Regions from separate parts of the Lentilitoribacter sp. JB5-8 genome, predicted to be linked through region 2. Evidence: predicted binding sites of a transcription regulator. Region 2 holds the regulator's gene; each other region holds the start of a gene.
What was found. Region 2 encodes LexA, which represses DNA repair genes until DNA is damaged. Its sites were predicted from a motif close to TGTTCNNNNTGTGTTCNG; they were not measured.
Positions count from the first base shown of each region.

Region 1 (7,915 bases), 290 kb from region 2:
TGTTAACTGGTTTTGTCAGAAAATCGTCCGCACCACATTTTAAACCCTGAACTCTGTCTTCAGGTTGATCAAGCGCTGTGACCATCACAACAGGAATATGAACTGTTTTCGGATTGGCTTTAAGTCGACGACAAACTTCAAACCCGTCAATTCCGGGCATCATGATATCTAATAAAATGAGATCAACTTGCGTTTTGTCACAGATATTGAGCGCTGTCATTCCGTCTTCAGCGGTCAATACTTCAAAATATTCAGCAAGTAGATGCGTTTCCAGCAGTTTAACATTCGCTGGGATGTCATCAACAACAAGAACTCTAGCTGTCATTTACACAAATACTCCGAAACTCAAAACGCGATTTTGACCAAACTCAAATGATTATGCACCACTAGGTCCCAAAAAACTCTTAATGGTTTCCAAAAATCCAGGTACTGAAATTGGTTTTGAAATATAGGCCTCGCAACCACCTTGCCGAATGCGTTCTTCATCGCCTTTCATTGCAAAAGCTGTGACCGCAATAACTGGAATTGAATGTAATTCCTCATCTTCTTTCAACCACTTGGTGACATCAAGTCCAGACACTTCAGGCAGTTGAATATCCATAAGAATCAAATCAGGCTTATGTTGACGCGCCAAATCAAGCGCTTCCAAACCATTGCGGGTTTGTATCGTTCCATAGCCAGAAGCCTCAATGAGATCCCGAAAGAGCTTCATGTTAAGCTCGTTGTCCTCAACTATCATAACTTTTTTTGTCATTTAATTGCCCGATACGTCCCAGTATTCCCTAATTAGGTTGCATATTACGCCAATTTAGTTGAAAAAATGGTAATTTCTAAAAACAAATATATCTAATAAATTAAGGTTTTGAAAAGATGGAGAAATCCGAAGAAATCGCCGTTGATGTGTTGACCTGGTTGGCGTCAGAACCAGAGCTTTTCAACCGATTCTTAGGCCTTTCAGGCCTTGAGGCATCGCAATTGCGTCAGGCAGCTTCTCAACCCGGTTTTTTCACCGGTGTGCTCGAATTCTTGATTAATCATGAACCGACACTTTTAAAATATTGCGAAGCATCAAATGAAAAACCTGAACATGTGGCACAAGCGTTTCGCCAACTTGGGGGCCACCTTGAGCAAGGATATTGAAATCAAATCAATTACAGACATCATCTCCCCATCAACAAATCGTCCTTTGATTATTTGCGATGTGGATGAAGTGGTGCTTGAATTTCTAACGCCGTTTCAAAGTTTCCTTTTGGCGCAGGATAAAGAACTGCGCCCCAATAGTTTTGCACTGCACGGAAATATTTTTGACCTTAATACAGATCTAGCCGTTGAAAATGACAAGGTTTCAACGCTTATTGATGACTTCTTTGCTGATCAAATCAACTGGCAGATGTTGCTTCCTCACGTTGAACCAACCTTAAAAGAACTCAATCAAGAGATGGATATTGTCTTTTTAACAGCCATGCCACCTCGCTACTTTCAAACGCGCAAAAAACTGCTTGAAAGCTTTGATCTAAACTTCCCATTAATTGCGACCGAAGAGGCCAAAGGCCCTTTTTTAAAAGAGGCAAATACGCATATAGACGACAACATCTTTTTCATCGATGATATGATCTATAATCATCACTCGGTCGCCGAGCATGCACCCGATACGCATCACATTAGCATTATGGGCAATAAAGTATTTAAAGCCATTGCTCCAAAACTTGATGAATATATCTTTGATGCCGATAACTGGCATGATGTGAAAAGCTACATTCAGAGCAAAATATAAATAACAGCAACAGTGCAACCAGCTTATAAATCGCCTTGTTTTACGCATAAAAACACTCTAAATACTATTTGTTCGACATTTGTTCCGATTGAAACGACGTAATATGCCCTCACCCAGCCCAAAAGACGGATTCTGTCGCGATTGCTTTGAACCGATTGTTCAAACGCGCCCGCGATGCCGCAGCTGCGGCAGTCCACGTCTGCTCAAGCATTCAGAACTCTCTACATTAAAAATTGCCCATATTGATTGTGATGCTTTTTATGCGGCAGTTGAAAAACGCGACAATCCAGATCTCATCGATAAACCGCTGATCATTGGTGGCGGAAAAAGAGGCGTTGTATCAACGGCTTGTTATGTTGCGCGCATACACGGTGTGCGCTCGGCAATGCCTATGTTTAAAGCGTTAGATGCCTGTCCTGATGCCGTTGTTTTACCCCCTGATATGAAAAAATATAGCAAAGTGGGCAAGCAGGTGCGCGAAATGATGCTTGAGCTCACCCCGATGGTGCAGCCACTTTCCATTGACGAAGCGTTTTTAGACCTATCAGGAACGGAACGATTGCACGGCATGTTTCCCGCACAAACACTGGCAAAATTGTCTCAAAAAATCGAAAATGAGATTGGTATTACCGTGTCAGTGGGCCTGTCATACTGCAAGTTTTTAGCTAAAATTGCCTCCGATCTGAACAAGCCGCGTGGTTTTTCGATCATCGGCGAACAAGAAGCGCTGAAAATGCTTGCTGAAATGCCCGTTACAAAAATTTGGGGTGTTGGCAAGGCCTTTGCTTCAACGCTCTCCAAAGACGGCATTACCATGATTGGGCAGTTGCAAAAGATGGAACAAGATGAACTTTTAAGACGTTACGGCACCATGGGTTCACGTCTCTACCATCTTTCACGCGGTAACGATGATCGAACTGTAAGACCAAATTCCGGTGCAAAAAGCGTTTCTTCCGAGACAACTTTTTTTGATGATAAATCAGATTTTGACGAGCTTGCTAAAACCTTGCGTTTTTTGAGTGAAAAGGTCGCTGACCGGCTTAAAAAGTCCAATACATCGGGGCACACCGTTGTTTTAAAATTGAAAACAGCCGATTTTAAGTCTCGAACCAGAAACCGCAGGCTTGCTGATCCAACCATGCTGGCTGATAAGATATTTCGCACTGGTTTGGATCTTTTAAAACCCGAAACAGATGGAACCAGCTTTCGTCTTTTGGGTATTGGTGTAAGTGACCTTGGGGCTCCTGATCAAGCTGATCCCGATGATTTGGTTGATATTGATGCGACCCGTAGAGCCCATGTTGAAGGTGCAGTTGATAAAGTACGATCAAAATTTGGCAATACAATCGTTCAAACTGGTTATACTTTTAAAAGCAAACCGAAGCCAAAGATGAAACCTGATCCAAACGAAGAAAACGATTAAACCAATTCAACATCAAGCACACCGGGTGCTGATTTCATCGCAGCGGCAATCTCCGGAGAGATCTTGTATTTATTCGGCAATTCAATCTCAATTTCACGATCACCATCATCTTTAATCATAATAAAGGACACCTGCCCTGGCCCTTTGGTATTTAGGTGCGCAGAAACCGCAGGAAGCGCAACACTATCACGCATAAAGATGCGCAGAGTCTTTTGCGTGCTGACAGCTTCATATTCAAGCGATGTCACGCTTTGAATGCGTAGACCAATACCTTCGGGGCGTTCTTCCGCAGCGACTGTCAGAATAAGCGATTTACCGGGTTCAAGCAGCTCACGATGCAATTGCAATGCTTCTGAGAACAACACGGCTTCAAACTGTCCGGTACTATCTGAGAAAGTAACAATTCCCATCTTGTTACCTGTGCGGGTTTTACGTTGTTGGAAGCCCGTTACAGTGCCTGCCAAGCGCCCCGCTGTAGCACCAGCTTTCACCGCAAGCGAGAAATCCGTCCATTTCTGAACCCGTCTTTTATCAAGTATCTCGCCATAAGAATCGAGCGGATGCGCGGATAAATAAAAGCCCAAAACCTGATATTCGCGCTGTAATTTTTCCGCCGGCAACCAAGGCGTTACCTTGTTAAATTGAATAACTTCGCCAGGACCTTCGGTATCTAGACCAAAGATATCACTTTGCCCGGATGCGCGGTCCGCAGATGCTTTTTGGCTAAATCCTAATATCCGCTCAAGGCCCGCAATGAGCTCCGCTCGCTCGCGACCAAAGCAATCAAATGCACCAGCGCAGATTAAACTATCGATCACGCGTTTATTGACCATTTTAGGATCAACACGCTTACAAAAATCTTCAATCGACTTAAATGGCTCTGATCCCCGCACCTCAACAATATGATCAACCGCAGCCTCGCCCACGCCTTTAATGGCGGCCAAGGAATAGAAAATCTTATTTTCACCGCGCTGGAAATGACGGAACGATGTTTGAACAGACGGCGCGACAACTTCAATGCCCAAACGAAGCGCATCCTGTCTGAAATCAACCAGCTTTTCAGTATTCCCCATATCAAGGGTCATGGAAGCAGCTAAAAACTCAACAGGATAATGCGCTTTTAAATATGCCGTTTGATAAGACACAATGCCATAGGCTGCAGCGTGGGATTTGTTAAAACCGTAATTCGCAAACTTCGCCAAGAGATCAAAGATCATATCCGCTTGCGGCTTAGATACACCGCGCTCCACGGCACCTTCAACAAAACGAACGCGCTGTTTATCCATTTCGGCTTGGATTTTCTTACCCATCGCACGACGCAGCAAATCCGCTTCACCAAGTGAGTAACCAGACAGCACCTGCGCGATCTGCATTACCTGTTCCTGATAGACAATCACGCCTTGAGTTTCCTCAATCAGATAGTCAATTTTCGGGTGAATGGACGCAAGTTCTTCTTCGCCATGTTTGCGCGCGTTATAAACGGGAATATTTTCCATTGGACCGGGACGATAAAGCGCAACAAGCGCAATAATATCCTCAATACGGTCGGGCTTCATACCGATAAGCGCTTTACGCATACCCGCAGATTCCACCTGAAACACACCCACAGTTTCACCGCGAGACATCATTTCATAGGATTTTTTATCATCAAACGGGATCGTATTAATATCGACTTCGATATTACTCTCGGCAATGAAATCAACCGCCGTTTTAATCACCGTCAGAGTTTTAAGACCCAAGAAGTCAAACTTAACCAGACCGGCTTGCTCAACCCATTTCATGTTAAACTGGGTCACCGGCATATCAGAACGCGGATCGCGATACATCGGCACCAATTGCCATAATGGGCGATCACCGATCACGATACCCGCCGCATGGGTGGATGCGTGGCGATATAACCCCTCAAGCTTTTGCGCGATATCAAGCAGACGTCCAACAATAGGTTCTTCATCCACTGCTTCGGCAAATTTCGGTTCTTCCTCAATCGCTTTATGAAGCGGGGTTGGGTTAGCCGGATTGTTCGGAACCAATTTACAGATACGGTCAACCTGCCCATAAGGCATCTGTAACACACGGCCCACATCGCGAAGCGCTGCGCGCGCTTGCAGCGATCCAAAAGTGATGATCTGAGCGACTTGCTCACGACCATATTTTTCCTGCACATATTTGATAACTTCTTCGCGCCTATCCTGGCAGAAATCGATATCAAAATCGGGCATGGAAACACGTTCAGGGTTCAAGAAACGCTCAAATAGAAGCGAAAACCTGAGTGGATCAACATCTGTAATCGTAAGCGCAAACGCCACAAGCGAGCCCGCACCAGAACCACGGCCCGGGCCAACGGGGATATCTTGCTCTTTCGCCCACTTAATAAAGTCCGCAACAATCAAGAAATATCCGGGGAATTTCATCCCTTCGATAATATCAAGCTCGACAGTTAGACGCTCTTCATAGTCTTTTTCTGTATAATCAAGCGCAGTTCCGTGAACTTTAAGGCGTTCTTTTAATCCCTCGATAGATTGTCGACGTAATTCATCAGCTTCGGCTTTAAGGGCGTTCTCCGCATCTCCATCATCACCGGTAAAACGCGGCAAGATAGGATCAATATAGCCAAGTTTAACCGAACAACGTTGGGCGATCTCAATCGTATTTTCAATAGCTTCAGGTAGATCAGAAAACAGATCAACCATCTGACTTTGCGTTTTAAGATAATGATCTTCAGTTAATCGAAATCTGTTTTCATCTGAAACAACGGTGTTATTGGCCACAGCCATGAGCGCATCATGAGCATCAAAATCTTCTTCACTTGGGAAAAACGATTCATTCGTTGCGACTATTGGAAGTTCCTGATCATAGGCCAAGTTTACCATATGCGCTTCTAGTGATCTGTCATATCCGCGCGGTCTTTGAAGTTCGATATACAAACGATTTGGAAAAAACTGGCTCAGGCTCTGCACTCTCTGAGAGGCTACATGATTGCGCCCATCTTTAAACGCCAAATCGATTGGACCAGAAGGCCCGCCAGTCAGTGCAATCAAACCTTCCGACTTACCTTCAAGCCAAGAAAGTTTGATGTGAACAGCTTCATCATCTGAACCTTTAAGATAAGCGCGGCTTAGTAGCTCAACGAGATTTTGATAGCCAACTTGTGTTGAAGCAAGCAAAACGATGGATGGGAATACGCGAAGGTGTTCGCGACCGGATTTTGTTTCCCCATCACCAGCATCTTGCATATCAATGCTGATTTGGCACCCAATAATAGGTTGAATACCCTCGCCTGCGGCTTTGATCGAAAACTCAAGCGCACTGAATAAATTGTTAGTGTCGGTAATTGCGATGGCAGGCTGCTGGTCTTTTAACGCAGAAGATAAAACGGTCTTAACCGGTAACGCGCCTTCCAGCAAAGAATAAGCTGAATGGACATGAAGGTTTACAAATCTCGGTTTAGTCTCACTATTGCTAGCCATTGCCCGTATTCACCTATCCCAACACATACAGATAAATGCGATTAGTCGCAGAATCCATTGAGCGCTATATTGCCAGAAATAAGATCCAAGCACAGCTTAAATTAACGGCTTCGCACAGATTTGAATAAATGAGATAAAACGGATGGTGAGTACTAGACTGACGTGAACAAAACACAAAGGCTTGTTACAAACATAGTGATAGAAACAAAAGCTGCACAGTCTCGAACAAAATACGTCATAATATACTCCAATTCACTTTATGTATCTACTATGTTCTATTTTTGTTCTAATGTCAACAACTTTTATTAAACACAAAAAAATCCGCGAACAGTGACCCATTCGCGGAGATTAATTTTGAAAAATTCTAGAGAAGAAATTAGCTGTTAACAGCTTCTTTCAATGCTTTACCTGCAGAGAACTTAGGAACGTTTCTTGCAGGGATATCAACTTCAGCGCCTGTAGAAGGGTTACGACCCTTTGAAGCAGCACGGTGGCCTACTGAAAAATTACCAAAACCGATAAGACGAACATCTCCGCCAGATTTTAGTTCTGCTGTTACTGTGTCGAATACAGCTTCAACTGCAGCGGCCGCTTCAGTTTTCGCAATACCCGCTTTTTCAGCAACTGCTGACACAAGTTCATTTTTATTCATAACTATCCCTTTCCATCGTATCAGACGACTCAGTTAATTCATGTGGTGAGTTTATATATTCCAACTAACACCACAAGAATTTACAAAATAAATAAGCGTGTTTTTCACGTTATTTTGCGATTTTTGTGTAAAAAAAGGCCGGAAATCCGGCCTTTTCCAAAAGATTGATTATTGTGCATTGCACTAATGTGCGATTTGCTCACCCGCAGCATCATTTGTTGCAGTTAACGCGGGCGCGTCGTCACTCGGCATTTCCCATTCAATTGCGACAGGCGCTTCAACAAGCGCGTGTTTGATCACCTCATCCATGCGTGAAACAGGGATGATATCCATCTCATTTTTCACGTTATCAGGAATGTCAGCTAGGTCTTTTGCATTCTCTTCAGGGATCAAAACTGTTTTAATCCCACCACGAAGCGCTGCAAGCAATTTCTCTTTTAAACCACCAATTGGCAACACACGACCGCGCAAGGTCACCTCACCTGTCATGGCAATATCTTTACGCACCGGTATGCCGGTCATAATAGACACAATTGCCGTTGCCATGGCGATGCCGGCAGATGGTCCATCTTTTGGCGTTGCACCTTCTGGCACGTGAA
Region 1 covers NZ_CM146332.1:2,695,679-2,703,593, forward strand. Annotated here, with positions in the region: gene ACZ1GZ_RS13245 (PleD family two-component system response regulator) at 1-325, opposite strand, end outside; gene ACZ1GZ_RS13250 (response regulator) at 377-754, opposite strand; gene ACZ1GZ_RS13255 (DUF3572 domain-containing protein) at 871-1,140, shown strand; gene ACZ1GZ_RS13260 (hypothetical protein) at 1,124-1,774, shown strand; gene ACZ1GZ_RS13265 (DNA polymerase IV) at 1,878-3,197, shown strand; gene dnaE (DNA polymerase III subunit alpha) at 3,194-6,664, opposite strand; gene ACZ1GZ_RS13275 (HU family DNA-binding protein) at 7,041-7,316, opposite strand; gene lon (endopeptidase La) at 7,500-7,915, opposite strand, start outside.
Region 1: the regulator LexA is predicted to act here: its motif matches at 1,844-1,861, upstream of ACZ1GZ_RS13265 (DNA polymerase IV).

Region 2 (7,915 bases):
TTGATCGTTGCTGAAAAAGCAGATGATATTCGTGAAGGCGTAGAGATTGCCGCAAAATCTATCGATAGCGGCGCAGCGCTTGGTAAGCTTGAACAACTCATTTCCACATCAAATAGACTGGTGGCTTAAGAAGTAAATATGTCAGACATTCTACAAAAAATTGAAGCTTATAAGCGTGTTGAGATTGAACAGGCAAAATCTACAGTGTCTCTGGTTGAGCTAAAGGCTCAAATCAACGATGTTGAAGCGCCGCGCGGTTTCATGCAAGCGCTTTTGAATAAAAAGCAAAACGGTCAATATGGCCTTATTGCAGAGATCAAGAAAGCCAGCCCGTCAAAAGGTTTGATCCGTGAGGACTTTAATCCTCCAGAATTGGCAAAAGCTTATGAAGCTGGTGGTGCTGCATGTTTGTCTGTTTTAACCGATACGCCATCTTTCCAAGGTGCTCCTGAATTTTTAACCGCTGCGCGCGGTGCATGTTTGCTCCCTGCCCTTCGTAAGGACTTTATGTTTGAGCCTTACCAAGTTTATGAAGCGCGAGCTTGGGGTGCGGATGCGATCCTGATCATTATGGCCAGCCTTTCAGATGATGAAGCAAAACGTCTTGAAGATTGTGCGCATGAGCTTGGTATGAATGCACTTATCGAAGTTCACGATGAAGAAGAAACAGAGCGTGCTCTAAAACTCGATAGCCGGTTATTGGGTGTGAATAATCGCAATCTTCGTACGTTTGAAGTTTCGCTTTCAACATCTGAACGCTTAGCAACCATGGTTCCAGATGATTATCTGCTTGTTGGTGAGAGTGGAATTTTCACTCATGAAGACTGTCAGCGGCTGGAGACGTCTGACATCTCAACATTCCTTGTTGGTGAGAGCTTGATGCGAAAAGAAGATGTGACGTCCGCAACGAAATCACTGCTTTTCGGGGATGCAACTGTATGAGCGAGGTCAAGCTCACCCATTTAGCCGAAGATGGATCGGCTTCCATGGTTGATGTCGGCGATAAAGCAGACACCGTGCGCGAAGCCATTGCTCAAGGTACGATCACCATGAAACGGGAAACGCTGGATCTCATCCTTAAAGGCAACATGAAAAAAGGTGATGTGATTGGTGTTGCGCGCATTGCAGGGATCATGGCGGCAAAGCAGACATCAAATCTCATTCCTCTTTGTCACCCACTTATGTTGACCAAAATTGCCGTAGACATTGAAGAAGATACGTCGCTTCCTGGTCTTCGCGTTCAATCAACAGTTCGCTTATCGGGCAAAACCGGTGTTGAGATGGAAGCATTAACAGCATGCTCGGTTGCGTGTTTGACGATCTATGACATGGCGAAAGCTGCGGATAAAGGCATGGAAATCGGCGGCATAAAGCTGATGAAAAAGACCGGTGGTAAGTCTGGCGAATGGACCGCAAATAGCGAGGTCGAATAGCGCTATGGCTCTCTTGCCTGTTGATCAAGCACTTGAAAAACTGCTGGATGGTGCTGAGCCAAAAAGCACTGAAATGATGCCAATCTCGCAATTGCGCGGTCGGATTTTAGCCACAGACCTTATTTCCAAACGCACGCATCCACCTTTTAATGCATCCGCGATGGATGGTTATGCTGTTAAGTTCAAAGACGCGAGTGAAATTGGCGCAACGATTAAAGTTATCGGCGAATCTGCGGCAGGTCACGGATTTCACGGTACATTTGAAGATGGCGAGAGTGTCCGCATTTTCACAGGCGCACCCGTTCCCGCTTCTGCCGATACAATTCTCATTCAGGAAAACACTGAAAAGCTCGAAGATGGATTGATCAAGGTCACTGCACCTGCGCAACCTGATCGGCACATTCGGCTTGCAGGTGTCGACTTTTCCAAAGACGATGTGCTTTTAAAGAAATATCGTGAGTTGGACTATTCTGCGATCACACTTGCTGCCAGCATGAATTATGCTGCAGTTGAAGTTTTTCAAAAGCCATTGATATCAGTATTAGCGACCGGCGATGAACTTGTATCTCCAGGTGAAGAACCGGGCATAGATCAAATCATCGCGTCAAATGCTTTTGGTGTCATGGCTATGTGCGAAAGCGCTGGTGCTGATGTGATGGATCTGGGTATCGCGCAAGACAAATTAGATGTGATTAAAGCATCGGTGCAAAAAGCTCTGGATAACAATACCGATATTTTAGTGACAATTGGTGGTGCATCTGTTGGCGATCATGACCTTGTTCAGCAAGCGCTGACTGAAATGGGTATGCAGCTCAATTTCTGGAAAATTGCCATGCGCCCAGGAAAACCGCTCATGTATGGCACATTGGGTAAAATGCGCTTTATCGGCCTGCCCGGCAACCCTGCCTCAAGTTTGGTGACCGGTTCACTCTTTTTAGCGCCGCTTGTGCGCAAACTTGCAGGCCGGACAATAACCACGCCCATAACAACAGCGAAATTGACTGTTGAACTGCCTGAAAATGATCATCGGCAGGAATATATGCGGGCGCAAATTCAAACGGATGAGCTTGGTGAGCGCATTGTAACCCCGTTTAAGCGGCAAGATTCGTCGCTGGTACGTGTTTTTGCTGATGCCAATGGGCTTTTGATTCGTCCGCCAAACGCAAAAGCTGCCTCAAAAGGCGATATTTGTGATGTGATCCTGTTTGAAAACTAAGTTTTTTAGAATTTTTTTCGACTAAGATGCAAACATCAATGAGATACCTAAAAATTCACACCCCTTGTTAGTAGGTGATCTTTTCTCGTTGAATAGAGTTTTTAAACGGATACTTATTTATATAACAATAACAGACACTTATACTTAAAAAACAACCTGTAATTGTTCTCAACCTAGAACAAAGCTCACTTAATTCCGCTTATGTTCTGGTATAATTCTACCTTTGTTCAAGAAATACTAAATCTCATCTTGTCGATCGACCAAGTTTTGTTAATTAATTATTTACTATTGCAGAACACAAATAGAACATATATGCATTGTTCATGGTTTGTTTCTAACGTGATGAGGTTTTGATATGTTGACACGCAAACAACAGGAACTGCTGTTTTTTATTCATGAGCGCATGAAGGAAACAGGGATTCCGCCCTCATTTGATGAAATGAAAGACGCGTTGGATCTGGCATCAAAATCCGGCATTCATCGTCTCATCACAGCTCTTGAAGAGCGTGGGTTTATCAAACGCCTTCCTAACAGAGCGCGTGCACTTGAAGTGATAAAGCTTCCAGAGAGCTATCAATCGACAACGCCCCCTCCTCGCGGATTTAATCCAAGTGTTATTGAGGGAAGCAAAGATAAAGTCGAGCCAATCCGTTCAAAACCGCAAGAGCAAATGGAAGACAATGGGTCATTAAGCGTGCCTGTTATGGGACGCATTGCAGCGGGTGTGCCGATCTCAGCTATTCAACATACGACGCACAACATTACCGTTCCGACAGACATGCTTGGTGGTGGCGATCACTACGCGCTTGAAGTTAAGGGCGATTCCATGATCGATGCTGGCATTTTTGATGGCGATACAGTTGTGATCAAAGACGCAAATAATGCAAACCCTGGCGACATTGTCGTTGCACTTGTTGATGATGAAGAAGCAACGCTTAAAAGGTTCCGCCGCAAAGGTGCGTCCATTGCCCTTGAAGCTGCAAACCCTGCATATGAGACGCGTATCTTTGGGCCTGACCGCGTGAAAGTTCAGGGCAAATTGGTTGGCTTGATCCGACGCTACAACTAATGCATATTTTGACGGACCGCTTAATTGTTGGTCCGTTTTAATGTTTGACCATCTGGCAACCAATACTCATCTGCGCGCCAATTAAAGTATCTTTGAATAGTCCAGGGACGCACAGCGTCTCCAACAGCTGTTTCAACTCTATACGCATTCCCATTACGAGCTGAATATAATGCCATTGAGCCACTCTGCTTTAAGTCATAGCGGCTGATAATCATTTCAGTAGCGCATTCGTTCCTTAAAGCGCGGTTTACCCCAAACGTTGTCACGATAATATCCGCAAACTGGCAAGCAGCGCGCATATGTTCCGTCTTTCCAAGCGTGGTTATGATCTTACCGTTATATTCGTTCACACAAAAATGGGTGTTAAAACAACGAAACGCAGCATCACCTTTAATCAATATTTGTAGATCTTCCCGGCGGGCATTTTGTGAGTCAAAGCCAATGTCAGCCGTATTTATTAATTGCGGTTTTTCAAGCTCAAGCAAATGCGCACTTAGCCACTGATCTACGATAAAGCTTGATGGACGGGATCGATTAACGAACAACGTTTTATCCTGGCGGACACCAATAAGCTTTCCGTCTTCGCTAATGAAAACATCCGGGATGTTAATCGGTAAGACAAAAGACAAAGCCAATCCCACCACGATTGATAACAGCCCTATATGTTTGATGGAACTTCGAAACAGTACAAAAACGATAAAGCCTGCAACCAAAAATGCTATAACTATGGGAATTGGTTTACCTGTCTTGAGCTCTCCACCCAATCCAGAAACCCAGTTTGCAAGGTAAATCACAACATCTATTGATTGGCCCAATCCCGTTAAGGGCAACCATTCAAGCCCATAAGGCATGAGTAACATGGAGAGTAATGCAAGCGGCATCACGAGAAATGTAACCACAGGCATCGCCAAGACATTTCCCAACAGACCATAGCCTGCGAGTTGATGAAAATGAAAACTTGAGAAAATGCCTGTTGCGAGCCCTGCAATCAAAGCTGTCATTCCTAGCCCAAACACAAACTGAACCGTTCTGTACAAAAAAGTTTCTTTAAAATACACCGTCGATCGCTCGTAGTGGTTTAGTTTTATCCGCGCCCAGGCGGAATAAACTGATACGAGTGCTGTTGCCGCGGCAAAGGACATCTGGAACCCAGGTGTCGTTACGCTTGAGGGTTTTATTAAAATAATGATGATGGCGGCTATTGCTACATTTCGAAGGGTTATGGCTGGTTTATCGAATATGGTTGCCCCCAGCATAATCACCAACATAAGCCAAGCGCGTTGGGCGGAAATTGGCGCGCCGGATATAACGAGATAAGCGCTTGCAGCTGACAATGCGGCCACTGCCGCAAGCTTTTTAACCGGTATGGCCTGAACAAGCGATGGAAAGACGCTGAGCAAAGCCCGAATTGTTAAAAACAAAGTGCCAGACGCTAAAACCATATGAAGACCAGAAATCGCTAATATATGGGCAAGACCGGCATTGCGGAGCGCTTCGACAGTTTGCTCGCTAATTGCCTTTTTATCGGCAATAATTAAGGCAGATGATATCGCTGCGGCATCACCACTTAAATGATTGTTTATGCGGTTTGAAATCTTTGATTGAATGGCACCAACAAATAACTCAAATCTGCTTTTTAATGGCAATTCGTTGGCTTTGATATTCCCAAGTGAAATGGGTGATCCAAGCATAAACCCATATGCACCGATATCATTGATATAAGCACCGAATGCAAAATCATATCCGCGTGGATACACAGGTCCCGATGGTCGCGTTAATCTTGCTCTTGTTTGAATGATCTCACCGACATTGAGTTGGCCATCTCCCCCGCGCGCGACCAATTGAACCTTTTGCGGTGGTCGCTTAATGGTGGGTTTAGATGTTGAATTGATCAATATCTTGTAGCGCGGCGTGCCATTTGTCCCAAGGCTTTTGGATAAAACAATGCCTTTTAGATTTGTGGTGACATCACTATCGAGCAAAACCGTGGACTTTTTCATCTCAAAATTTGCGGCAAATGCACCGATGAAAAACGCGGATAAAAGTAGTAAAATGAACTTTGCGCCGACATTTATTTGCCTATTAAGTGCGGCAATTGCGCTCAAAACTATGATTGGAATCACCAAAAATTCATCTGAAATGTCGAGTTTTCTTGAAAAATTGAAATAAGCACCGAAAATTAAAAATACTGGAATACACAAAAAAGTGTGACCAAATGCAGTTTCAGTCGCTAATGATCTGGAAAAATAACCTAAAAGGTTAGCATTATTTGTCTTATTACGCGAAAATGTTTCATGGCGTGTAAATCTCAAATTGCGCAATATAAACGATTTAGAATGGCTAAAACGCGTTTTATTAGCTAATTCTTGCTGTTTTTGCTCCACTTCAAACACAGGGCATAAATCCAGTCATTCAAGCAATTTGAGAGATCAATGGCAAAATACTACCATAAGTTTTGTCAAGTGGTAAACTGAACGTAACAATAGTTTTACAAGGCTGTTTATAAATATTGCTCATCAATCTTGGCAATGCATCAGAAATCGTATAGCTAAAGCCCAAGCTTTTATGAATGCACCGCAACATAGTTCAATTTCGCGCTGCATAAAAACATATAAAGGGGATCTAATATGACCGATAAAAAAGCCACATTAAACTTCGAAGGCAAAGAGTTCGACTTTCCTGTCCGCTCCGGAACTTTGGGTCCCGACGTCATCGACATCAGCTCACTATACAAGCAAACAGGTGCGTTCACATTTGACCCGGGTTTTACCTCAACTGGTTCATGTGATTCAGATATCACATTTATCGATGGTGATAATGGTGTTCTACTTCACCGTGGTTATCCAATTGAGCAATTGGCTGAACAAGGTGACTTCTTGGAAGTTTGCTATCTCTTGCTTTATGGCGAATTGCCAACTGCAGCTCAAAAAGAAGACTTTGACTACCGTGTAACGCGCCACACAATGGTGCATGAGCAAATGTCTCGCTTCTTTACAGGTTTCCGCCGCGATGCTCACCCAATGGCTGTTTTGTGTGGTTGTGTGGGTGCCATGTCATCTTTCTATCACGATTCAACGGATATCACAGATCCGCATCAGCGCATGGTTGCTTCTATGCGTATGATCGCGAAATTGCCGACACTGGCTGCAATGGCTTACAAATACCATGTTGGTCAGCCATTCATCTATCCAAAGAATGATCTGGACTATGCATCAAACTTCTTGCGCATGTGTTTTGCCGTTCCTTGTGAAGATTATAAAGTAAACCCAGTTCTTGCACGTGCTATGGATCGTATCTTCATCCTACACGCTGACCACGAGCAAAACGCTTCAACATCAACTGTGCGTCTTGCTGGTTCATCTGGTGCAAACCCATTTGCTTGTATTGCCGCCGGTATTGCATGTCTTTGGGGTCCTGCACATGGTGGTGCAAACGAAGCTGCGCTGAACATGCTTGCTGAAATTGGCAGTGTTGATCGCATTCCTGAATATGTTGCACGCGCAAAAGACAAAGATGATCCATTCCGCCTCATGGGCTTTGGTCACCGCGTTTATAAGAACTATGATCCACGTGCGAAAATCATGCAGAAAACTACGCATGAAGTTCTCAACGAATTGGGTATTAAAGATGACCCATTGCTTGAAGTTGCGATGGAACTTGAGCGTATCGCACTGACTGATGAATACTTCATCGAGAAGAAACTATATCCGAATATTGATTTCTATTCTGGTATTACATTGAAAGCTCTTGGCTTCCCAACAACAATGTTCACAGTGCTCTTTGCATTGGCAAGAACTGTTGGCTGGATTGCCCAGTGGAAAGAAATGATCGAAGATCCAAGCCAGCGCATTGGCCGTCCTCGTCAGCTTTACACAGGTCAAGCAAGCCGCGACTATGTTCCGGTTATCAAAAGATAATCAAATCTCATAGTGAGACAATAAAAACTCCGCATCTTTTTCAAGATTGCGGAGTTTTTTATTTAAGGTGCTTGAGGATTATTTCTGCGCCATATTCGCTTGGTGAACGCTCTACGCTCATTTTATCATATACGAGATCAAATGCTTCCAGCATTGCGCTACGCTGCTTAGTATCGTTTGATAAAAGATATAATTGCCGGGCCAACATTCCTGGCTTGGCATAATGGTCAAAGTACTCTGGCACTGCCGGATAGTTCACAATCCAGTTTGGCAATGCAGC
Region 2 covers NZ_CM146332.1:2,404,433-2,412,347, reverse strand. Annotated here, with positions in the region: gene trpD (anthranilate phosphoribosyltransferase) at 1-129, shown strand, start outside; gene trpC (indole-3-glycerol phosphate synthase TrpC) at 139-942, shown strand; gene moaC (cyclic pyranopterin monophosphate synthase MoaC) at 939-1,433, shown strand; gene ACZ1GZ_RS11830 (molybdopterin molybdotransferase MoeA) at 1,438-2,649, shown strand; gene lexA (transcriptional repressor LexA) at 3,005-3,718, shown strand; gene ACZ1GZ_RS11820 (ComEC/Rec2 family competence protein) at 3,739-5,841, opposite strand; gene gltA (citrate synthase) at 6,346-7,635, shown strand; gene lpxB (lipid-A-disaccharide synthase) at 7,694-7,915, opposite strand, start outside.

Region 3 (7,915 bases), 1.5 Mb from region 2:
CATGGCTTCCAGCTTTGGGCTAATCTACCCTCAAGTTTGAAAATGACGGACCCGCGTTATCAGGATATAGCATCGAAAGAAATTCCAACCGTGATTGATGATGATGGTACCGCAGCACGCGTGATCATTGGCGATTTCTGGGGTAAAACTGGCCCCGTTGACGGCGTGGCTGCAGAGCCAACTTTCCTGGATATCTCCGTTCCACCGCTGACTAAGAAACGATTTAAGATTGATACTTATAAATCAGCCTTTGCTTATATCTTTGCAGGTTCGGGCACCTTCCGCGATGCATCTCGTCCATTTGGTGTTTTGGTGGAAAAAGAAATTGCCGGAGAAGAAGTACACCTGCGTGATTTAAGCGGCGATCGCACGCTTGTTGTCTTTGATAAAGGCGATGAGATCACGGTGCAGTCAGGCGAACAGGGTATGCGCTTCTTGCTGGTTTCCGGAAAACCAATTGAAGAACCGGTGGCGTGGCATGGCCCAATTGTGATGAATACACAGGAAGAAATTCATCAGGCCATGCGCGATCTAAGATCTGGCAATTTCGTTTAAACATAAAAAAAGCGGCTCAGGTTATGAGCCGCTTTTCGTATTTATCTCTTCAGCTTATTTAGGCTGCTTTGTCTTACGAAGGTAAGGTAGAACTGTTTCAAATTCACCGAATTTTTCGGTAGCTTCTTCGTTGGAAACCGCAGGTGTGATGATCACATCTTCACCTTGCTGCCAGTTGGCGGGTGTCGCCACTTTATGATTTGCAGTCAGCTGCATAGAATCAATAGCGCGCAAGATTTCGTTGAAGTTACGGCCTGTTGTCATTGGGTAAGTCAGGATCAACTTGATCTTCTTATCAGGACCAATCACAAACACTGTTCTCACTGTTGCATTATCTGCAGGTGTACGACCTTCTGAGCTGTCACCTTCCGATGCTGGCAACATGTTGAAAGCTTTTGCAACTTCAAGCTTGCTGTCAGCGATCAATGGATAATCAACGTCATGGCCGGTAGCTGTTTTAATGTCAGCTTTCCATTTCACGTGGCTATCAACTGGATCAACAGATATACCGATGATTTTTACATTGCGCTTTTCAAAATCACCAGCAACACCTGCCATGGCGCCAAGTTCAGTTGTGCAAACAGGCGTGAAATCTTTAGGATGCGAGAACATCACAGCCCAGCTATCACCAATCCAATCGTGAAAATTGATTGTGCCTTGTGTGGTTTCCGCGGTAAAATCTGGTGCTGTATCATTAATTCGAAGTGACATTTTTAGTCTCCTTTTTCCTGCGCCATCAAAGCATCATATGGGTTTGCCACCGAGCTTTGTTTTTCTAATTTTATGCTTTTACAGATAAGGTTGTTCTAGCCTTATTACGAGGCTCAAAATCTGATTTTATCTAAGTTTATTGCGTTTGATATTCCTTAATATCAATCATCCGAATGGCGGGAGCGCGTTCAGCTTCATAATTTAGCGAAAATGCATCACTTGCCATAAAGACCGGATCACCATCCAAATCGCGCGCAATATCTCCACGGTGATTTGTGATAAACGTATCGAGATCATTATCATTCTCAGCAGAAATCCAGCGGCATACTGCAAACCGTGCCATTTCAAAACTGACCGGCAGATTATATTCAACCTTTAAACGTTCCTTCAATACATCAAGCTGCAAAGCGCCAACCACGCCAACAATTGCAGGCGATCCGTCCTCGGGTATGAACAACTGAACGACGCCTTCTTCAGCCATTTGCTGTAGAGCTTCTTTCAGTTTTTTCGCTTTCATTGCATCTTCTAAATGCACACGGCGCAAAATTTCCGGCGCAAAGTTCGGTACGCCTTGGAAAACTAGCGCTTCACCATCGGTAAGAGTATCACCAATGCGCAACGTTCCATGGTTTGGAATGCCAACCACATCGCCCGCATAAGCGGTGTCCGCCAATTGGCGTTGGGAGGCAAAGAAAAATTGCGGCGCAGACAAGCTCATTTGTTTAGCCGTTCTAGCAAGTCGAGCTTTCATGCCGCGCTTTAAACGGCCTGAACAAACACGCACGAAGGCAATTCTGTCTCGGTGGTTTGGATCCATATTCGCTTGGATCTTAAACACAAACGCAGACATCTTTTCATCTGTCGCTTCAACCGTGCGCGTATCAGCAATTTGTGATCGAGGGGGAGGCGCATGTTTGCCCAATGCATTAATTAGATCGCGGACGCCAAAATTACGCAAAGCTGATCCAAAAAATACAGGCGATAAGTGCCCTGCCAAAAACGCCTCTTGATCAAACGGGTTGCATGCCTCCATCGCCAAGCTGCAGGATTCAATAAAAGCTTCACGCTCATGCTCTGGCAAAAGCCCAGATGCACCATCAGCTTCTGGACCATTCACGGGTGTTGTTTCTTCTTCGCTGTCATTGCGGCGAACGCGATTTTCGGCCAGATGATAAGTGCCAGAGAAAGTTTTGCCCTGCCCAATTGGCCAGGTGATGGGGGCTGTATCAAGCGCTAGTTTTTCTTCAATCTCATCAAGAATTTCGAAAGTATCGCGCGCTTCGCGGTCCATTTTGTTAACAAAAGTGATAATCGGAATATCGCGCAATCGACAAACTTCAAATAATTTGAGCGTACGTGGCTCAATACCCTTGGCTGCATCCACCACCATGACGGCTGCATCAACCGCGGTAAGCGTTCGATAGGTATCATCGGCGAAGTCTTCGTGGCCTGGCGTATCAAGCAGATTATAAACACGATTATCATATTCAAATGTCATCACCGATGTAACCACAGAAATACCGCGTTCGCGTTCAATTTTCATCCAGTCTGAACGCGTTTGAATACGATCTTTTTTAGCTTTCACTTCTCCAGCAAGCTGAATAGCACCACCAAAAAGTAGCAGCTTTTCAGTCAATGTGGTTTTACCAGCGTCTGGGTGAGAAATAATCGCAAATGTTCGGCGGCGTGCCACCGCTTCTGAGAGCGTTTCGGGCATAATACATGAAATCCTGTTGATTGAGCGATCTTCTACCGCCTTGGCAGTAAAGATGCAATTGACGTAAGAGAAGAAAAGAGAAATCTATGAAGGAATTGTGCAGGAAGGATAATCAAACATGGGACCGACGATAAATATTAAGCGCTTGGATCACGCCGTTGGGCTTGAGTTACCTTCTTATGAAACTGAGGGTTCAGCGGGTATGGATATCAGATCAGCTGTTTCGGAAGATAGCCCCCTAGTGCTTACGCCAAACGAGCGTGCTCTTGTGCCAACGGGGTTAATATTTGAGATCCCACAAGGGTTTGAAGTGCAGATTAGGCCGCGCTCCGGATTGGCGTTTAAAAACGGGATCACTTGTTTAAACACACCTGGAACCATCGACAGCGATTATCGCGGAGAAATTAAAGTGCTTTTGATCAACCTCGGAACCGAGGATTTTAAAATCACCCGCGGCATGCGCATTGCGCAGATGATTGTGGCTCCGGTCGTTCAAGCCAATCTCAACGAAGTGAATGGGCTAGATGAAACTGATCGCGGTGCAGGTGGGTTTGGATCCACCGGTGTGAATTAGACCTGATCCTCGCGCCTTTAAGCACCTTCCATTAACCGTTCCCCTGCAATTCGATAAGATATTGCTTCTGCCAGATGAATGCGTTTGACCACAATTGAATTATCTAAATCAGCCAAAGTACGCGCAACTTTTAACACACGGTGATAAGCACGTGCGGAGAATAACATTTTCTGTGCCGCTTCATTTAGTAATGCGGAGCCTTCCTGATCCATTTTCGCCACGTGTTCAATTTGGGCCGTTGGACATCTTGAGTTCACCGTTATTTCTGGGTGCCCTAAATTTCGGTATCGCTCGGCCTGCATGGCGCGAGCACGTAAAACTCTGAGCGCCACAACGTCACTTTTTTCAGATGGTTTTGGTTGAATGAGATCCATTGCCGTCACCGCTGGCACATCAATTCTAAGATCAATCCGATCGAGCAATGGCCCAGATATACGTGCTTGATAGTCTGTTTTACACCGTGGGCCGCGAGCACATGTGCGTCCTGGCTCACCAGCCATGCCACAGCGACATGGGTTCATAGCTGCGATGAGTTGAATGTCTGCCGGATAGTTCACACGGTGATTGGCGCGCGCAATGATACAGCTCGATGTTTCAAGCGGTTGGCGAAGCGAATCCAATACTTGTGGTGAAAATTCGGGAAATTCATCAAGAAAAAGCACGCCCTTATGAGCCATGGAAACTTCACCAGGCCTTGCTTTGACCCCGCCTCCAACCATAGCGGCCATCGTTGCTGAGTGATGGGGCGCTCTAAAAGGTCTTTGGTCTGTTAGCTTGCCCCCCGATAGCTGGCCTGCAATTGAATGCACCATGGAGACACTTAGCAATTCAGCTGGCGATAATGACGGAAGGATGGATGAAAGCCTTGCCGCAAGCATTGATTTCCCAGAACCTGGCGGTCCGACCATTAAAAGGTTATGCCCACCAGCAGCTGCAACTTCCAATGCTCGTTTAGCCGTCTCCTGCCCCTTTATATCGGCAAGATCAGGCATGTCCTTTGCCGCTTCATGTCGGGTGGGTTTGGGCCGCGTTAAAACTTGTGTTCCACGAAAATGATTGGCAATCGCGATTAAGCTTTGTGGCGCAAGAATATCCATGTCTTCGCTTGCCCAAGCAGCTTCCGAACCACAATCATGAGGGCAGATTAATCCGCGATCCATCGCATTGGCTCCAATCGCTGCTGGTAATGCCCCTGCGACACAGGATATGGTGCCGTCCAGCGCAAGTTCACCTAACACGACGTAATTTTGCAGAGCATCTGACGGGATTGCACCCAATGCGGCCATCAATCCCAATGCAATTGGCAGATCAAAATGTGAACCTTCTTTGGGTAGGTCGGCAGGTGCTAAATTGATCGTAACCTTTTTAGCGGGAAGTGCCAGACCTGACGCATGCAGTGCTGCTTGCACTCGTTCGCGGCTCTCCGCAACAGCCTTGTCTGGCAAACCTACAATTTGCATGCCGATTTTACCCGGCGCAATCATCACCTGCACATCAACGGGCAAGGCTTCTATGCCTTGAAAGGCAACTGTTTTGACGTGGGAAACCATGGTGTCCTCAATGCACTATTTACGTGAATATAATTTAAATATACGCACATATAATTGTATTTAACAAGAACATTATAAGAACAAAATGCGAGATAAGCGCACTTTAAGTTGTATCGGGTTGTAATTGCTTATGTATTTAGAACATCTATGGAACGAAATTTATGGCGTTATTGATCAAAACGCTTTTCAACCGCATCCCAGAACAAGCTTGCGATATCAGCACCGCCGAACTTTTTCACTTCACGCACACCTGTTGGAGACGTCACATTAATTTCGGTCATGTAGTCGCCAATCACATCAATGCCAACAAGAGTAAAGCCGCGTTCGCGAAGTGCGGGACCAATGCGGGCACAAATATCTTTGTCACGATCGGTTAAATCAATGGCGGTTGCTTGTCCGCCAACATGCATGTTGGACCGTGCATCACCTTCCGCTGGCACACGATTAATCGCGCCAACCGCTTCGCCTTCGATCAGGATAATTCGTTTATCGCCAGCGCGAACCTGCGGCAAATATTGTTGCGCGATATAAGGTTCGCGATAAAGATCGCCAAACATCTCAAGAAGTGATGACAAGTTTTTATCATCTGAACGCAGGTGAAAGACGCCCGCGCCGCCATTTCCATAAAGCGGTTTAATAATCAGATCACCGACTTCTTCTCTGAAGGCGGCAATTTCTTCTGCATCTTTGGTGATCAGAGTTTTAGGCATTAAGTCAGCAAACTCAGTCACGAAGATCTTTTCAGGAGAATTACGAACCCAAGCAGGGTCATTGACCACAAGCGTTTTTGGGTGAACCTGCTCAAGCAAGTGCGTGCTTGTGATATAATTCATATCAAATGGCGGATCCTGACGAAGGAGCACAACGTCCATGTCTTCCAAAGGCATTCTTTTGCGTTCACCAAGGGTGTAATGATCACCTTCAACATCACGCAATGTCATGGCTTCCATGCTTGCATAAACTTTCCCATCGCGTTGGCTTAAACGATCAGGTGTATAATGGAAAAGATTATATCCACGCGATTGCGCTTCCAGAGAAAGCGCAAATGTCGTATCGCCATCGATAGAGATTGTTGAAACATGATCCATTTGGATCGCGACATTTTTAATGTGTGCCATGGGTGAATTCCTTATTGTCACCCCAGATAGGGTCAAACGGATGTTGATTTCAATAGACCAGTTTAAAAAGCATCTAAAAAATGCACCGGTAATTGCCAAGAGCGGATCACAATGATGTCATATCTTTGCGAAATCAGATGAGGGTTCTTTTGTTTAGCAAGCCATAGATCGCTGGCGTTTTTAATTCTGGTTTGTGATTGGTAGGAAACGGCATCGACACCTTTTTGTACATCTGCACGCGCTTTAACTTCAACAAAGATTGCAAGATCGCGCTTTCGTGCAACGATATCGATTTCCCCGCTTTTTGTTTTGTATCGCAAATTGGCGATGCGATAGCCTTTGAACATCAAGTATATAACGGCAATATATTCAGCGAAATGACCTTTTAAATTGGCTTTACGTCGGGCCTTTGTTGCTGATCGGTCGCTCATATATCGCTATCACCTTTAAGCGCTAACAGTTGTTGGTAAAGATCTTTGCGTGATCGGCCGGTAATGCGTGAAGCTTCGCTGGCTGCCTGACTTGTCGACATTTCAGATGCGAGTTTCGTCAAAAGCGGAGTGATATCTTCGTCAAGATCAATTTCTTCCTCTTGCGGCGGTGCAATCACCAACACAACTTCGCCTTTGACATTGCGCGCTTCAAAGTTGTCGTAAAGCTCTTTTAAGCTACCCTTGGCAAATTCCTCATGGCTTTTGGTAAGTTCTCGGCAAATACAGGCGGCCCGGTCATCACCTAAAACCGAGGCAGCGTTTTTTAAAGCTGCTGTAATGCGATGCGGAGATTCAAAAAATATCAATGTCGCTTTAATGGCACCCAGCTCTTTGAGGCGATCCGTGCGCGCTTTTTCTTTATTTGGCAAAAACCCAGCGTAAAAAAAACTATCTGTGGGTAACCCTGCCGCCATCAACGCAGTTAAAACAGATGAAGCACCGGGAACGGGGATAACCTTATGTCCAGCCTCAATTGTGTCATTGACCACACGATAACCTGGATCAGAAATCAGTGGCGTGCCGGCATCTGAAATGAGCGCAACGGTTTTTCCCTCTTCAAGTGCTTCAATGATTTTGCCACTTGCAAATTCAGCATTGTGCTCATGGTAAGCCACAGTTCTGGTGGTAATCTGATATCGATCTAACAGTTTGCGGCTTGTCCGTGTATCTTCGCAGGCAATCACATCACAACTTGCTAATACTTCGAGTGAACGCACGGTAATATCAGATAAATTCCCGATCGGCGTGGCCACAATGTAAAGACCTGGATCAATCGGCTTTGCATCAAACTCGACGGAGTGAATGCGGTATTTATTGCCAGTCATGAAGCCAAACCCTTTAAAAAAACTGTGTCTTTTTTAAAACTATTGCCCAGAATTACAATAGTGATTGCAATTCGTTGCTGGTCAGCGGACAACACTTGCGATAGAAGGCCAGTATTGGGTGAATAAATTTCATTAGGCGGTACTATGTTCAGCAAACTGTTGGAACGAGTAAACTTGGGTGCACTAAAGCACAAAATTTCGATGTCATTATCGTTGTTCACAACGGCTGTTGTTTTAACAAGTTGCCAATCCGGGGTCACCAATTTCGGCGTAAACCAGGATACAACAACAACGCAAGTTGAACAGGTGGGAACCTTGCCTGTCAAAACCGGCTCGGCAGTTGGCGAAGTCCTGGGTTTTGGGCCAGCTAGG
Region 3 covers NZ_CM146332.1:936,777-944,691, forward strand. Annotated here, with positions in the region: gene ACZ1GZ_RS04495 (pirin family protein) at 1-555, shown strand, start outside; gene ACZ1GZ_RS04500 (peroxiredoxin) at 610-1,266, opposite strand; gene ACZ1GZ_RS04505 (peptide chain release factor 3) at 1,403-2,983, opposite strand; gene dut (dUTP diphosphatase) at 3,102-3,557, shown strand; gene ACZ1GZ_RS04515 (YifB family Mg chelatase-like AAA ATPase) at 3,575-5,107, opposite strand; gene gshB (glutathione synthase) at 5,275-6,225, opposite strand; gene ACZ1GZ_RS04525 (YraN family protein) at 6,288-6,656, opposite strand; gene rsmI (16S rRNA (cytidine(1402)-2'-O)-methyltransferase) at 6,653-7,543, opposite strand; gene ACZ1GZ_RS04535 (penicillin-binding protein activator) at 7,688-7,915, shown strand, end outside.
Region 3: the regulator LexA is predicted to act here: its motif matches at 5,173-5,190, upstream of ACZ1GZ_RS04515 (YifB family Mg chelatase-like AAA ATPase).

Region 4 (7,915 bases), 320 kb from region 2:
CATGTCTTGCTCTGAATCAACTGGCGGTACTGGGAAGTAACCACCTTTTGTACGAGGACGGTGACCAAGGTTACCAGTCTCATAATCAGTGTCTGTGTTTGTAGGAAGTTCTACAGAATCAAGCTCGAAGCTTGTTTTGTATGGGTCAGATGAGAATTTAACATCGTCAAATACGAAGAACTCAGGCTCTGGACCAACATAAACTGTGTCACCAATGCCGGAAGCTTGCATGTATGCTTCAGCTTTTTTCGCAATTGAGCGTGGGTCACGGTTGTAACCTTCGCCAGTGACTGGATCTAAGATGTCACAAGTGATCGCAAGAGTTGATTGAGCGAAGAATGGGTCAACGTGGCATGTTGCACAATCTGGCATTAGAACCATGTCAGACTCGTTAATTGCTTTCCAACCAGCGATGGAAGAACCATCGAACATGACGCCATCAGCGAACATGTCTTCATCGACAACACTTGTGTCCATTGTTACATGTTGCATTTTACCGCGTGGATCTGAAAAACGCAGATCAACGAACTTGATGTCTTCATCTTTAATTTGCTTCAGAATGTCTTTAGCAGTCGTCATTATATAATTCCCTAAAGTTAGTGATGACGAAAATTTGGCCGCAGAATAGCGACCCGTGATATTATTATTGCCTAAACAGCGTCGGGACCAGTTTCACCAGTTCGGATACGAATAACTTCATCCACCTGCGATACAAAAATCTTACCATCGCCAATTCGACCTGTCTGAGCCGCATTTTTGATAGCATCAATTGCCTGTTCTACATTGTCTTCAGCGAGTACGACTTCAACTTTTACCTTAGGTAAAAAATCTACGACGTATTCTGCGCCACGATAAAGCTCAGTATGGCCTTTCTGACGACCAAAACCTTTTGCTTCTGTGACAGTTATTCCTTGCAAGCCAACTTCCTGAAGAGCTTCCTTCACTTCGTCCAGCTTGAAAGGTTTTATAATCGCTTCGATTTTCTTCATGAGAAAATTTTCTCCGCTTTTCCCAGTTTCAGCACACTTATGCGCGCTTCGTTTTTTATTAAGCACAACCCGTGCCAAATTAGTAGACAAAACTAAGAATTTTTCAAAAATCAGTAATTTTTCAAGAAAATCCATGTTTTTCAGTGTGAAAATTGTCAAAAGGAATCGAAAAAAATCCCAAAGTCGACATTTGCGGTAAAAAATGTCGCATTATTGGGATTAAAGAGCATATGCAGAATTTTATAATTTGATTAAAAAATATGCAAAAGACTAAAAAATAGTCACTACTAAAAATTAAGAGAATAAATAAGTGCCCAAAACTTAGTCACTCAACATTTTGTTGAAACGCGACACAATTTCATCAGATGATACATCTTCTATATTCGTTGCGACGTGCCAGATATGTCCAAAGGGATCTCTAATCTTAGCTGATTTGTCGCCATGGAATTGAAGCTGTAAAGGTGAGAGGATTTCGCATCCGGCTTTTTGTAATTTAGGCACTAAATCTTCGACATCGTCGACATATATGTTCATTGAAATAGGGGAGCCACCCAATGATATTGGAGACAAAACGCCTGAATCTGGAAATTCATCACTAATCATAAGGCGACAATCACCGACGAGCATTTCACAATGCATCACTACTCCATCAGTACCAGCCAAGCAATAATCTTCTTTAGCGCCGAAATATTCGGTATAGAATTTAATCGCTTTGTCAGCATTTTTGCAGACTAAATAGGCGGAAATCTTGTTGTAACCTCTGCGCATCTTTATTCCGCAGCATCAATTGTTTTTGTACGTCTATATAAAAGCTCTTTGAGGAAATGCCCGGTATATGATTTCTCAATCTCGGCGACATCCTCCGGTGTGCCAATTGCAACGACTTCACCGCCACCATCACCGCCCTCAGGTCCGATATCAATGATCCAGTCAGCACTTTTAATCACTTCGAGATTGTGCTCGATCACCACCACCGAATTTCCTTGATCAACAAGCTCCTGAAGTACTTCCAATAATTTTGCAACATCATGGAAGTGAAGGCCGGTTGTCGGCTCATCTAATATATATAATGTCTTGCCGGTGGACCGTTTTGAAAGCTCTTTAGCAAGCTTAACGCGCTGGGCTTCACCACCTGACAATGTATTGGCCTGTTGGCCGACTTTAATATAACCAAGCCCAACTCTGTTAAGCGTGACCAGTTTGTCTCGCACAGCTGGGACAGCATCAAAGAAAACGCAACCTTCTTCAACAGTCATATCGAGCACATCTGCGATAGATTTGCCTTTGAATGTGACTTCCAAAGTTTCACGGTTATAGCGCTTTCCCTGACACACATCACAAGTGACATACACATCGGGGAGGAAGTGCATCTCAATTTTAATAACACCATCGCCTTGGCAAGCCTCACAGCGTCCACCTTTCACATTAAATGAGAAGCGCCCAGGTTGATAACCGCGTGTTTTGGCTTCTGGCAATCCAGAAAACCATTCACGAATGGGGGTGAAGGCGCCGGTATAAGTTGCCGGGTTCGAACGCGGCGTACGTCCAATTGGCGACTGGTCAATGTCGATAACTTTATCGACGAATTCCAATCCTTCAATGCGCTCATGCGGGGCAGGGTTATCTCGCGCACCCATGATGCGCCGCGCAGCGGCTTTATATAATGTCTCAATTAGGAATGTTGATTTACCGCCACCAGATACCCCGGTGACTGCTGTAAACACGCCCAATGGAATGGATGCGGTTATGTTTTTGAGGTTATTGGCTGTTGCGCCAACGACTTTAAGTTCGCGTTTCTTGGTTGGTTTACGGCGTTCTGGACGATTAGGAATTTCCATTTTGCCAGATAGATATTGCCCCGTGAGCGATTTTTTGTTCGCCATAATTTGTTTTGGCGTGCCTTGCGCTACAATCTCACCACCGTGAATACCCGCTGCAGGCCCAATATCAACCACGTAATCTGCTGTTAAAACTGCATCCTCATCATGTTCAACAACAATTACCGTATTGCCGATATCGCGAAGATGACGAAGCGTATCGAGTAGGCGCGCGTTATCGCGTTGATGAAGACCAATGGATGGCTCATCCAAAACGTACAATACACCTGTCAAACCCGAACCAATTTGTGAAGCTAAGCGAATACGCTGGCTTTCACCGCCGGACAAAGTGCCAGAGTTTCGTGATAATGTCAGATAATCAAGGCCCACATCGTTGAGGAATTTTAAGCGTTCGCGGATTTCTTTTAAAATTCGCTCGGCAATTTCCATCTGTTTTGATGTTAGTTTTTCAGGAAGCGAGTTAAACCAATCGCCAGCGCCCCGGATCGACATCTCACTGATATGGCCAATATGTTTGTCATCAAGTTTAACGGCAAGCGTTTCAGGTTTTAGGCGATAACCATTACATGACGGGCAGGAAGCTTGAGACATATATCTCTCAATTTCATCGCGTGCCCAATTGCTATCTGTTTCGCGCCAACGGCGTTCTAGGTTTGGAATGATACCTTCAAAGTTTTTCGATGTTTTATATGAGCGCAGACCATCGTCATAATTAAACTCGATCTTCTCTTTTGTACCATTGAGGATGGCATCCTGGGCTTTATCAGTTAGTTCAAACCAGCAGTCGCCCATACGAAAGTTAAAGTGTTTTCCAAGCGCCTCTAATGTTTGCTTATAATAAGGTGATGATGATTTCGACCAAGGTGCAATAGCGCCATCTCTAAGTGTCTTGCCTTGATCAGGAACAATAAGGTTTTCATCAATCTTCTTTTGGCTTCCCAAGCCATCGCAAGTGGGGCAGGCGCCAAATGGATTATTAAATGAGAATAATCGTGGTTCGATTTCGGGAATGGTGAAACCTGAGACCGGGCAAGCAAATTTTTCAGAAAACACGATACGTTCGTGCGTTTCGTTTTTAGATTTGTTTTTCGAGCCTGATGCTGTTTCATCCTCTGGCAGAGGTTTGTCCGCAAATTCAGCAACAGCCAATCCATCTGAGAGTTTAAGGCAAGTCTCTAAACTGTCAGCGAGGCGAGCTGCGCTATCGGGCCTGACAACCACACGGTCCACCACAACATCGATATCGTGTTTATACTTCTTATCAAGGTCGGGAACATCTGCTATTTCGTAATATTGACCGTCGACTTTAAGGCGTTGATAGCCTTTTTTCATCAGTTCAGCCATCTCCTTGCGATATTCGCCTTTGCGACCTCTGATGAGCGGCGCCAAGATATAAAGTCTGGTTCCTTCTTCAATTTCTAAAACTCGATCCACCATCTGGCTAACGGTTTGGCTTTCAATTGGAAGGCCAGTTGCCGGAGAATAGGGCACACCCACACGCGCAAATAACAAACGCATATAGTCGTAAATTTCAGTGACTGTGCCAACGGTTGAGCGCGGATTGCGGCTTGTGGTTTTTTGCTCAATTGAAATGGCAGGTGACAGGCCATCAATTTGGTCGACATCCGGCTTTTGCATCATTTCTAGGAATTGACGCGCATAGGCGGACAAACTTTCAACATAACGTCGCTGACCTTCGGCATAGATTGTATCAAATGCTAGCGAAGATTTACCCGAGCCTGAAAGACCGGTCATGACGATCAACTTATTTCTGGGGAGGTCTACATCCACACCCTTTAAATTGTGCTCTCGCGCCCCGCGCACCGAAATCGTCTTTAATTCACTCATGGGAGATCCGAAATTATACCAATTGAAAATAATGTTCTGTTTTATACCTATTTACGCATCTGTCGAGCTTTGGATTTTATTCATCAACATTTGATTCGCTTGACGAGAGTTTTATCTTTATATAGAACAAAAATAGAACAAACTAGATTATTTTTTGTTTGTCCATCAAAGTTGATTATGTTTACAGCTTGCATCATAATTTTTGTGTGGGCAGCATAAATTGTGTGGATTGTCTTTGGTATTAAATAATAATGTGAGACGGGGCCATCAGTCTGCGATATTGATGTGCAACAATTTCGTATCATCAGAAGGGTAAAGATATGGCAGGTAGCGTTAACAAGGTTATTTTGGTTGGCAATTTAGGTGCTGATCCAGATGTGAAGCGGACGCAAGATGGCCGCCCGATCGTTAACTTGTCTATTGCAACATCAGAGAGCTGGCGCGATAAAAATTCAGGTGAACGTCGTGATAAAACAGAGTGGCACCGTGTCGTGATCTTTTCTGAAGGACTTTGCCGTGTTGCGGAAAACTACCTCAAAAAAGGTTCGAAAGTCTATCTTGAAGGCGCGTTGCAAACACGCAAATGGCAAGATCAGAACGGTCAAGACCGCTATTCAACAGAAGTTGTTTTGCAAGGCTTTAATTCAACGCTTACAATGCTTGACGGTCGCGGCGACAACCAGGGCGGCGATAATTATGGCGGCGGCGGTAGCTTTGGTGGAAACCAAGGTGGCGGCAACTTTGGTGGTAACAACCAGGGCGGCGGTAATATCGGCGGTCAAGGTAATCAAGGCGGTGGCAACTTCTCCAATGACATGGATGATGACATTCCGTTTTGATCATTAGTCTGAAAGGTGTGAAATGCGTATAGCGCTTGTTTTAGCAATGTCGGTGTTTTGCTCGACTGCAAGTTTTGCAGGAGAGGCGGATGTCACGAATGTTGCAGTAAAACAAACATCTTCAGGGGCATATCGTTTTGATGTGACTGTGCTGCATGCAGATGCTGGATGGGATCATTACGCCAATAAGTGGGATATTGTTTCCCCAAATGGTGATGTGATTGATACACGCATATTGCATCACCCGCATGACACTGAGCAGCCTTTTACGCGCTCACTCACAACAGACAAAATTCCTGATGATCTGACACATGTGATCGTGCGGGCGCATGATAGTGTTCATGAATATGTTGGCGCGGAAATCAAGGTTGAGCTTCCGCGCTAATTTATCAATCTTATTAAGATTACCCGACTTGCCAGATTGAATTAATTCCATCAATGACAAACTGAACTGAGAGTGCAGCAAGAACCAAGCCCAAAAGTCTGGTTAAAATCATGCGTCCGGTTGTGCCTAAGAATTGATCCAAACGATCAGCGAGTACTAAAGATCCAAATAAAACGATCGTAGCGAGCAATACAACGCCGATCAGGGCGGAAGTCATAGCTGCGCCTTCAAACGAGCCAGCGAGCAAAATAACGGCTGAAATGGCCCCTGGACCTGCGATTAACGGGATGGCTAGCGGGAAGATAGCAACATTGGCAATATGATCTTTGGTGATTGCCGTTTCAGCGCTTTTCTCGTGGCGCTCCTGACGTTTTTCAAATAACATTTCAAATGCGATCCAGAACAGCAATAATCCACCTGCTATTCGAAATGCACCTAAGCTGATCCCTAACAAGTTTAAAATGCCCATACCGACAATTGTGAAAACCGTCAGGATCCCAAATGCCAAGATACAGGCGCGGATTGCGACTTGAAAACGCTCCGATCTGTTCATATCAGATGTAAGGCCTAAGAATATTGCAGCCATTCCGGGCGGATCGTACATGACGATCATGGTAGTAAATGCACTAATTAGTATTTCAAAGGACACAGCGCCGTACCTTTTAAGTTATTCAAAACCAACAAAAATCTACGTTTTTGGTCAGTTTTTCCATAGTTATTAAAATTATTACATTCTTTATGGGCTTATCCCCTGAGAAAATGCAACAGAAATTAGCAAGAATGGGTCATTTAGGCTATAAAAGGGAAGTGATTCCAACCAAAATGATCTGTTACAAATTTGACTGACCAAAACATACCAGACGATAGCAACCCAGCACCGGGTATTGAGCCAATTTCAATCGTAGAAGAGATGCAACGCTCTTACCTCGATTATGCGATGAGCGTGATCGTGAGTCGTGCGCTTCCGGATGTCCGAGATGGGTTGAAACCTGTTCACAGACGTATCCTTTATGCCATGCATGAGGGCAATTATCATTGGAACCGAAAATATGTGAAATCATCACGTATTGTCGGTGACGTGATGGGTAAATATCACCCTCATGGTGACCAATCCATTTATGATGCGATGGTGCGGATGGCGCAGGACTGGTCAATGAGCGCAATGCTTGTTGACGGGCAGGGTAACTTTGGCTCGATCGATGGTGATCCCCCAGCTGCGATGCGTTACACTGAATCGCGCTTGGCAAAGCTTGCGCATGAGCTGCTAGAAGATATCGACAAAGAAACCGTCGATTATCAAGAAACATACGATAACTCAGGTAAAGAACCTGTTGTCATCCCAGCACGGTTTCCAAATCTTTTGGTCAACGGTGCGGGTGGTATCGCGGTTGGTATGGCGACCAATATTCCGCCGCATAACCTTGTTGAAGTTATCAATGGCTGTATTGCGGTTATGGAAAATCCAGCAATTGAATTGCCGGAACTGATGGAAATCGTTCCTGGGCCTGATTTCCCAACAGGTGGACAAATTCTAGGCCGGGCAGGAATTAAGAGCGCATTTGAAACGGGCCGAGGCTCAGTTGTTATGCGTGGTAAAACGCATTTTGAGACAATCCGTAATGATCGCCAGGCGATTATCGTCACTGAGGTGCCTTATCAGGTCAACAAAGCCTCAATGATCGAGAAAATGGCTGAATTGGTACGTGAAAAACGCGTTGAGGGCATTTCTGATCTTCGCGATGAGTCCGATCGTCAAGGGTATCGCGTTGTTATTGAGCTGAAGCGCGATGCAGTTCCAGAAGTCGTGCTCAACCAATTATTCCGTTACACACAGCTGCAGACATCATTTGGTGTGAATATGGTGGCGCTTAACGGCGGCAAGCCTGAGCTGTTGAACATGATGGACTTGCTAAAGGCATTTGTGTCCTTCCGCGAAGAAGTTATTTCTCGTCGTACCAAGTTCTTGCTCCGTAAAGTCCGTGATCGTGCGCATGTGTTAGTTGGTTTGGCGATTTC
Region 4 covers NZ_CM146332.1:2,721,046-2,728,960, reverse strand. Annotated here, with positions in the region: gene glnA (type I glutamate--ammonia ligase) at 1-579, opposite strand, end outside; gene ACZ1GZ_RS13390 (P-II family nitrogen regulator) at 651-989, opposite strand; gene ACZ1GZ_RS13385 (VOC family protein) at 1,311-1,757, opposite strand; gene uvrA (excinuclease ABC subunit UvrA) at 1,760-4,675, opposite strand; gene ACZ1GZ_RS13375 (single-stranded DNA-binding protein) at 4,996-5,514, shown strand; gene ACZ1GZ_RS13370 (hypothetical protein) at 5,537-5,899, shown strand; gene ACZ1GZ_RS13365 (MarC family protein) at 5,919-6,512, opposite strand; gene gyrA (DNA gyrase subunit A) at 6,738-7,915, shown strand, end outside.
Region 4: the regulator LexA is predicted to act here: its motif matches at 4,798-4,815, upstream of uvrA (excinuclease ABC subunit UvrA).